2 regions of the Variovorax sp. FW305-3-2-15-B-LB1 genome follow, and region 2 is predicted to be linked to the other one. Evidence: riboswitches for the same ligand, from Rfam matches in the RefSeq annotation. Region 2 holds a riboswitch; the other holds the start of a gene.
What was found. Region 2 has a riboswitch for glycine ahead of AC3WQR_RS01785 (D-amino acid dehydrogenase). Riboswitches for the same ligand answer to the same signal wherever they lie in the genome.
Positions count from the first base shown of each region.

Region 1 (3,394 bases), on a different contig from region 2:
ACGCGGGCTCGGCGTGACGCTCACGGTGGTGCTGTGCGTGCTGTGCGTGGCGACCGTGCTGGCCTTGCGGCTGCGCAATCGCACGGTGCAGGTGATGGCGGGCGAGGCTGCGGCGGCCTGAGCCCACCCCCGCGCCCACCGTGCACAGGGCACTGGGTGCTTCCCGCAGCGAAATCAAGGAGGAGCCGAAGGCGGGGGACATTCGCGGAGGGAAGTACCCGGTGTCCTGTGCACACGCCCTGATCCACGAACCACCGAAATCCGTGGGCGATTCCACGCCGCACGCCTGCTCTTTCACTGCCAGAATCGACGCAAGCTTCGACGTCGAGCCTGACAGACAAGAAGAAGGAAAGAGAAGGACGCCATGCACCGAATCGTCGCCCAGGGCAGCAGCCTTGTCGCTGCCGGCTTGCTGGCCACCGCCGGTATCGCGGCCACGCCGGCCACCGCACCCGTTGCGCCCGTTGCAGCCGTTGCACCAGCAGCCGCCCCCGCCAACCCCACCAATCCCGTCACCCACCTCGCCGAAGTGGAAAGCGCCGTGCGCACCTGGGCCGCCGCCTGGTCCGCGCGCGACGTGGAGCGCTACCTCGCGGCCTACGCGGCCGACTTCACCCCCGCGCGCGGCCAGACCCGCGAGCGCTGGGAGGCCGACAGGCGCGCCCGCATCACGGGCAAGTCGCGCATCAGCGTGGGCATCGAGGGGCTGGTGATCAGCGTCCAGGGCACGTCGGCCAGCGCGCAGTTCCGGCAGGTCTACAGCGCCGACGCGCTCACCGAGACCGACCGCAAGACGCTCGAGCTGCAGCGCGTGGGCCCGCGCTGGCTGATCCGCAAGGAGAGCGCGGGCAACTGACGCGCCCCCCTTGTCCCTGTAAGGCAAATGGTTCACGAAGATGTCACCACTTGCAACGATGCTGCAGCCTTCGACCTCCGAAAGCTGTGGCCTCCATGTTCCCCACCAAGACCGAGAAGGCACGCGACGAACTCCAGGCCGGGCAGCGCACGCTCAGCCAGCGTGAGCGCGCCCTGCTGCTCATGGCCGACGGCCGGCGCTCGCTGACCGACTTCAGCCCGCTGTTCCCCAGCCGCGTCGAGGCCGAGCAGGCGATCCAGGGGCTGATGCAGCGCGGCTACCTGCAGGTCGCGCGACCGGTCGCGCCGCCTCCTGCACCGGCCCCCACGCCCGTCCCCGCCGCCGAGCCGATCCAGGTCGCCACCTCGGCCGACAGCTTCGACGGAAAGCGCTCGCTGGCCACCACGCGCATGTTCCTGTTCGACATCTGCGAGCGCATGTTCGTGCGCCGCGACCCGCGCTTCGCCAACCAGATGCGCGACGCCCTGCGCGAGGCCCGCGACCGCGAGGCCATGCTGACCATCGCCGCGCTGATGCTCTCCGAGATCGAGAAGGCCGCCGGCCCCGAGCGCGCCGACTCGCTGCGCGAGCGCATCGACAAGCTGCTGCCGCCGGCAGAAACCGTGCACTGAGCCGCCAGCCCCGGCCCCGCGATCCACTACACTCGCCGGGTCAGGAGAGAGCCCCGCGCGACGGGGCCGCCGAAGGCGCAGGGGTTCCCCGAACGCTCAGGCAAAAGGACTGACAAGACGCCGGCAACCACCGGCGTTTCCTTGCTGGAGAGAGGCCGTGGCATTGCACACGGCCCACCGAAGGAGCAAACCCCGATCGTGGGGCGAATCTCTCAGGTAAAGCGGACAGCAGGGGTGGCCCGTGGCGTTGCAGCCATGGATTTCGACTGCCCCTTTGGAGTGCCCCGTGGCCGCTTCCTCCGCTTCCGACGCCCAACTTCTCAAGACCCCGCTGTACGACCTCCACGTGGAGCTCGGCGCCCGCATGGTGCCTTTCGCCGGCTATTCCATGCCCGTGCAGTACCCCGCCGGCCTCATGGCCGAGCACAAGCACACGCGCGATGCGGCCGGCCTGTTCGACATCTCGCACATGGGCCAGCTGCGCCTGGTCGGCCCCGATGCCGCCGCCGCCTTCGAAACCCTGATGCCCGTCGACGTGGTCGATCTGCCCGCCGGCAAGCAGCGCTACGGCCTGCTGCTGAACGACGAGGGCGGCATCCTCGACGACCTGATGTTCTTCAACGAAGGCAATGGCTCGCTCTTCGTGATCGTGAACGGCGCCTGCAAGGTGGCCGACATCGCCCACATCCAGGCCAGGATCGGCGCGCGCTGCCAGGTGCAGCCCCTGCCCGACCACGCGCTGCTGGCACTGCAAGGCCCGCAGGCCGCGGCCACGCTGGCGCGCCTGTCGCCCGGCATCGAGCGCTTCGTGTTCATGACCGGCGGCGCGGTACAGATCGGCGGCATCGCCGCCTTCGTCACCCGCAGCGGCTACACCGGCGAAGACGGCTTCGAGATCTCGGTGGCCGCAAAAGACGCCGACGCCCTCGCCCGCCTGCTGCTGGCGCAGCCCGAAGTGAAGCCCGTCGGCCTGGGCGCGCGCAACTCGCTGCGGCTCGAAGCCGGCCTGTGCCTGTACGGCAACGACATCGACACCACCACCACCCCGGTCGAAGCCTCGCTCAACTGGGCGATCCAGAAGGTGCGTCGCACCGGCGGTGCGCGCGAAGGTGGCTTCCCGGGCGCGGCAAAGGTGCTGGCCCAGCTGACCGCCGTCGCCTCGGGCGCGGCCGGGCACACCGACCACAAGACGCTCACGCGCAAGCGCGTCGGCCTCGTGGCGCTCGAACGCATTCCGGTGCGCGACGGCACGCTGCTGCAGTCGCTCGAAGGCCACGACATCGGCGCCGTCACCAGCGGCCTGCTCGGCCCCACGGCCGACCGCTGCGTGGCCATGGGCTACGTAGCCGCCGCCTTCGCCGAGCCCGGCACGCGCGTGCAGGCCATCGTGCGCGGCAAGCCGGTGCCGATGGAGGTGTCAACGATGCCTTTCGTGCCGACGCGCTACTACCGCGGCTGACCGACACTGAACCCCGCAGACCCGGCTAGGCTCTGCATCCCGATTCCATTTTTTCCACGAGGAGTTTTTTCATGAGCATCAAATACACCAAGGACCACGAATGGGTGGCGGCCGAAGGCGGCGCCGCCACCGTCGGCATCACCGTGCATGCGCAGGACGCGCTGGGCGACGTGGTGTTCGTCGACCTGCCTGAAGTGGGCAAGACCTTCGCGCAGGGCGAGGTCGCCGGTGTGGTCGAGTCGGTGAAGGCCGCCGCCGATGTGTTCATGCCCGTGTCGGGCGAGATCACCGAAGTCAACGAAGCGCTGCGCGCCGACCCGTCGCTGGCCAACAGCGACCCGCTGGCCGCCGGCTGGTTCTTCAAGGTCAAGCTGAGCGAGCCCGCGCAGCTCGACGCCCTGCTCGACGCCGCCAGCTACGACAAGTTCGCCGCCGAATCCTGATCCG
Region 1 covers NZ_JBYSZY010000008.1:25,849-29,242, forward strand. The annotation lists gene AC3WQR_RS07245 (MFS transporter) at 1-121, shown strand, start outside; gene AC3WQR_RS07250 (L,D-transpeptidase Cds6 family protein) at 578-856, shown strand; gene AC3WQR_RS07255 (hypothetical protein) at 952-1,488, shown strand; glycine riboswitch at 1,520-1,610, shown strand; glycine riboswitch at 1,623-1,727, shown strand; gene gcvT (glycine cleavage system aminomethyltransferase GcvT) at 1,775-2,947, shown strand; gene gcvH (glycine cleavage system protein GcvH) at 3,019-3,390, shown strand.
Region 1: linked by a shared signal. The riboswitch ahead of gcvT (glycine cleavage system aminomethyltransferase GcvT) and the one ahead of AC3WQR_RS01785 (D-amino acid dehydrogenase) in region 2 are both predicted to bind glycine.

Region 2 (3,394 bases):
ACCCGGGCGCGTGTCGTGTCAGCCCAGTGCGGGTTGCACGGCGCGCGGCGCGGGTGCCGGCATGCCGGCGAACGCGAAGTCGACCTCGGGCGCCAGCCCGCTCACGATGCGCGCGATCGACTTGCCCGAGCCGCAGGCGTGCGTCCAGCCGAGCGTGCCGTGGCCGGTGTTGAGGAACAGGTTCGGCAGTTTGGTCTTGCCGATCAGCGGCACGTTGCTCGGCGTGGCCGGGCGCAGGCCGGTCCAGAACTGCGCGCGCTCGGTGTCGCCGGCGCCGGGGAAGAGTTCTTCGACGCGCCGCACGATGGCTTCGCAGCGCACGCGGTTCAGGTCGCGGTCGTAGCCGTTGAGCTCGGCCGTGCCGGCGATGCGCAGGCGGTCGCCCGACTCGGAGGTGTAGCGCGAGAACACCAGCTTGTATTCGTCGTCGGTCAGCGAGACCTGATGCGCCTTCGATGCGTCCTTGACGGGGAGCGTCACCGAGTAGCCCTTGGCGGGGTAGATCGGCAGGCGGATGCCCAGCGGCGCGGCGTACAACGGACTCAGCGAACCCATCGCGAGCACGAAGGCATCGCCGCGGATGCGCTGGAAGCGGCCTTCGTTGTCGGTCGCCTCGACGTGGTCGATGCTGCCGCCGGCTTCGCGCAGCGCGGTCACCGTGTGGCTCATGAGGAACTTCACGCCGGCCGCCTCGGCCAGCTTCACGAGCTCGCGCGCGAAGCGGTTGGCGTCGCCCGATTCGTCTTCGGCGGTGTAGGTGGCGCCAGCGAGTTGGGGGCGGATGTGGGCGAGGGCGGGTTCGATCCTGATGGCCTCGTCGGCCGAGATGACCAGCCGCTCGCAGCCCAGGGCACGCATCTGCTCGGCGGGCGCGAGGGCGCCGTCGAATTCTTTTTGCGTTGTGTAGAAGTGCAGGATGCCTTGCGTGCGCTGGTCATAGTTCAGGCCGGTGTCTCGACGCAATTGCTGCAACATTTCCCGGCTGTATGTACCGAGACGAACGATCTGTTCGATGTTGTGGCGGGTGCGGGCGGGGGTGCATTCGCGCAAAAACTGCAGGCCCCAGAGCCACTGGCGCATGTCGGCGCGGATGCGGAACAGCAGCGGCGCATCTTCCTTGCCGAGCCATTGCAGCACCTTCAGCGGCGCGCTCGGATTGGCCCACGGCTCGGCATGGCTGACCGAGATCTGGCCGCCGTTGGCGAAGCTGGTTTCGGCGGCCGGGGTGGCCTGCCGGTCGATCACGGTCACCTCGTGGCCGAGTTGCTGGAGGTAATAGGCCGAAGTCACGCCGAGCAGGCCGGCGCCAAGAACGATCACACGCATTGCAAGTACCTTTGAGTTTGCAGCGCTTGAACGGCGGGCGTGGAGTGCTATTGAAAAAATAGCAAGCAACCGGACGACCGATGTCCAAGTTGCCGCTCCCCCTGTCCTCGGTACCTGAGAGATTCACCCTGCTGCACCCGCAGCGGGTTTGCTCCTTCGGTGCGCCACATGGCGTGGCGGCTCTCCAGACGGCTGTATCGATGAGTGCAGTACTGACCCCTTGCCGAAGTTCCTGGGCGTTGCCTGGAATTTCGTCGGGCCGACCTGAGCGTTTATGGGAGTTTGCGCCTTCGGTAGGGCCTCCGTGGAGGCCCGCTCTCCTGCAATTGTTGGCGATTGTAGGCGGGCCCCGCAAGCCGGCCAAGCCCTGTACATCGGCACTTCACACCGATGGGATAATTGAATGTTGATTTTTGGTAAAGCAAACTTTTTTCTACATGCAGGGGACTCCATGATCCTGGTTACCGGCGGCGCAGGCTTCATTGGCGCCAATTTCGTGCTCGACTGGATCGCGCAGGGCAACGAGCCCGTCGTGAACCTCGACAAGCTGACCTACGCGGGCAACCTGGAGACCCTGGCGTCGCTCAAGGGCAACGCGAACCATGTCTTCGTGCAGGGCGACATCGGCGACAGCGCGCTGCTCGATCGCCTGCTGGCCGAGCACAAACCCCGTGCCGTCGTGAACTTTGCCGCGGAATCGCACGTGGATCGTTCGATCCACGGTCCGGAAGACTTCGTGCAGACCAACGTGCTCGGCACCTTCCGCCTGCTCGAATCGGTGCGCGGCTACTGGAACGCCCTGCCGGCCGACCAGAAGGCGGCCTTCCGCTTCCTGCATGTGTCGACCGACGAGGTCTACGGCTCGCTCTCCAAGACCGACCCGGCCTTCACCGAAGAGAACAAGTACGAGCCCAACAGCCCGTACTCGGCCAGCAAGGCCGCGAGCGACCACCTCGTGCGCGCCTGGCACCACACCTACGGCCTGCCGGTGGTCACCACCAACTGCTCGAACAACTACGGCCCGTTCCACTTCCCCGAGAAGCTGATCCCGCTGATGATCGTCAACGCACTGGCCGGCAAGAACCTGCCCGTGTACGGCGACGGCATGCAGGTGCGCGACTGGCTCTACGTGAAGGACCACTGCAGCGCCATCCGCCGCGTGCTCGAAGCCGGCAAGCTCGGCGAGACCTACAACGTCGGCGGCTGGAACGAGAAGCCCAACATCGAGATCGTCAACACCGTGTGCGCGCTGCTCGATGAACTGAGCCCCCGTGCCGACGGCAAGCCGTACAAGGAACAGATCACCTACGTCACGGACCGCCCGGGCCACGACCGCCGCTACGCCATCGATGCACGCAAGCTCGAGGCCGAACTCGGCTGGAAGCCCGCCGAGACCTTCGACACCGGCATCCGCAAGACCGTCGAGTGGTACCTCGCCAACGGCGAGTGGGTGCGCAACGTGCAAAGCGGCGCGTACCGCGAGTGGGTCGAGAAGCAGTACGACGCTGCGCCTGCAAAGGCTTCCGCATGAAGTTGCTGCTGCTCGGCAAAGGTGGACAGGTCGGCTGGGAGCTGCAGCGCAGCCTCGCGCCGCTCGGCGAACTGGTCGCGCTGGATTTCGACAGCACCGACTTCCACGCCGACTTCAGCCGCCCCGAGCAGCTGGCCGCCACGGTGCTGGCGGTGCGCCCCGACGTCATCGTCAATGCCGCCGCGCACACTGCCGTCGACAAGGCCGAGAGCGAGCCCGACTTCGCGCGCAAGCTCAACGCCACCTCGCCCGGCGTGGTGGCCGAGGCCGCGCAGCAGATCGGCGCGCTGATGGTGCATTACTCCACCGACTACGTCTTCGACGGCAGCGGCACCCGCCCCTGGAAGGAAGATGACGCGACCGGTCCGCTCAGCGTGTACGGCCAGACCAAGCTCGAAGGCGAGCAGTTGGTGGCGCAGCATTGCGCGAAGCACCTGATCTTTCGCACCAGCTGGGTGTACGCCGCACGCGGCGGCAACTTCGCCAAGACCATGCTGCGGCTGGCCAAGGAGCGCGACAAGCTCACGGTCATCGACG
Region 2 covers NZ_JBYSZY010000002.1:55,924-59,317, forward strand. The annotation lists gene AC3WQR_RS01780 (RtcB family protein) at 1-1, shown strand, start outside; gene AC3WQR_RS01785 (D-amino acid dehydrogenase) at 19-1,326, opposite strand; glycine riboswitch at 1,418-1,524, opposite strand; glycine riboswitch at 1,569-1,659, opposite strand; gene rfbB (dTDP-glucose 4,6-dehydratase) at 1,778-2,857, shown strand; gene rfbD (dTDP-4-dehydrorhamnose reductase) at 2,854-3,394, shown strand, end outside.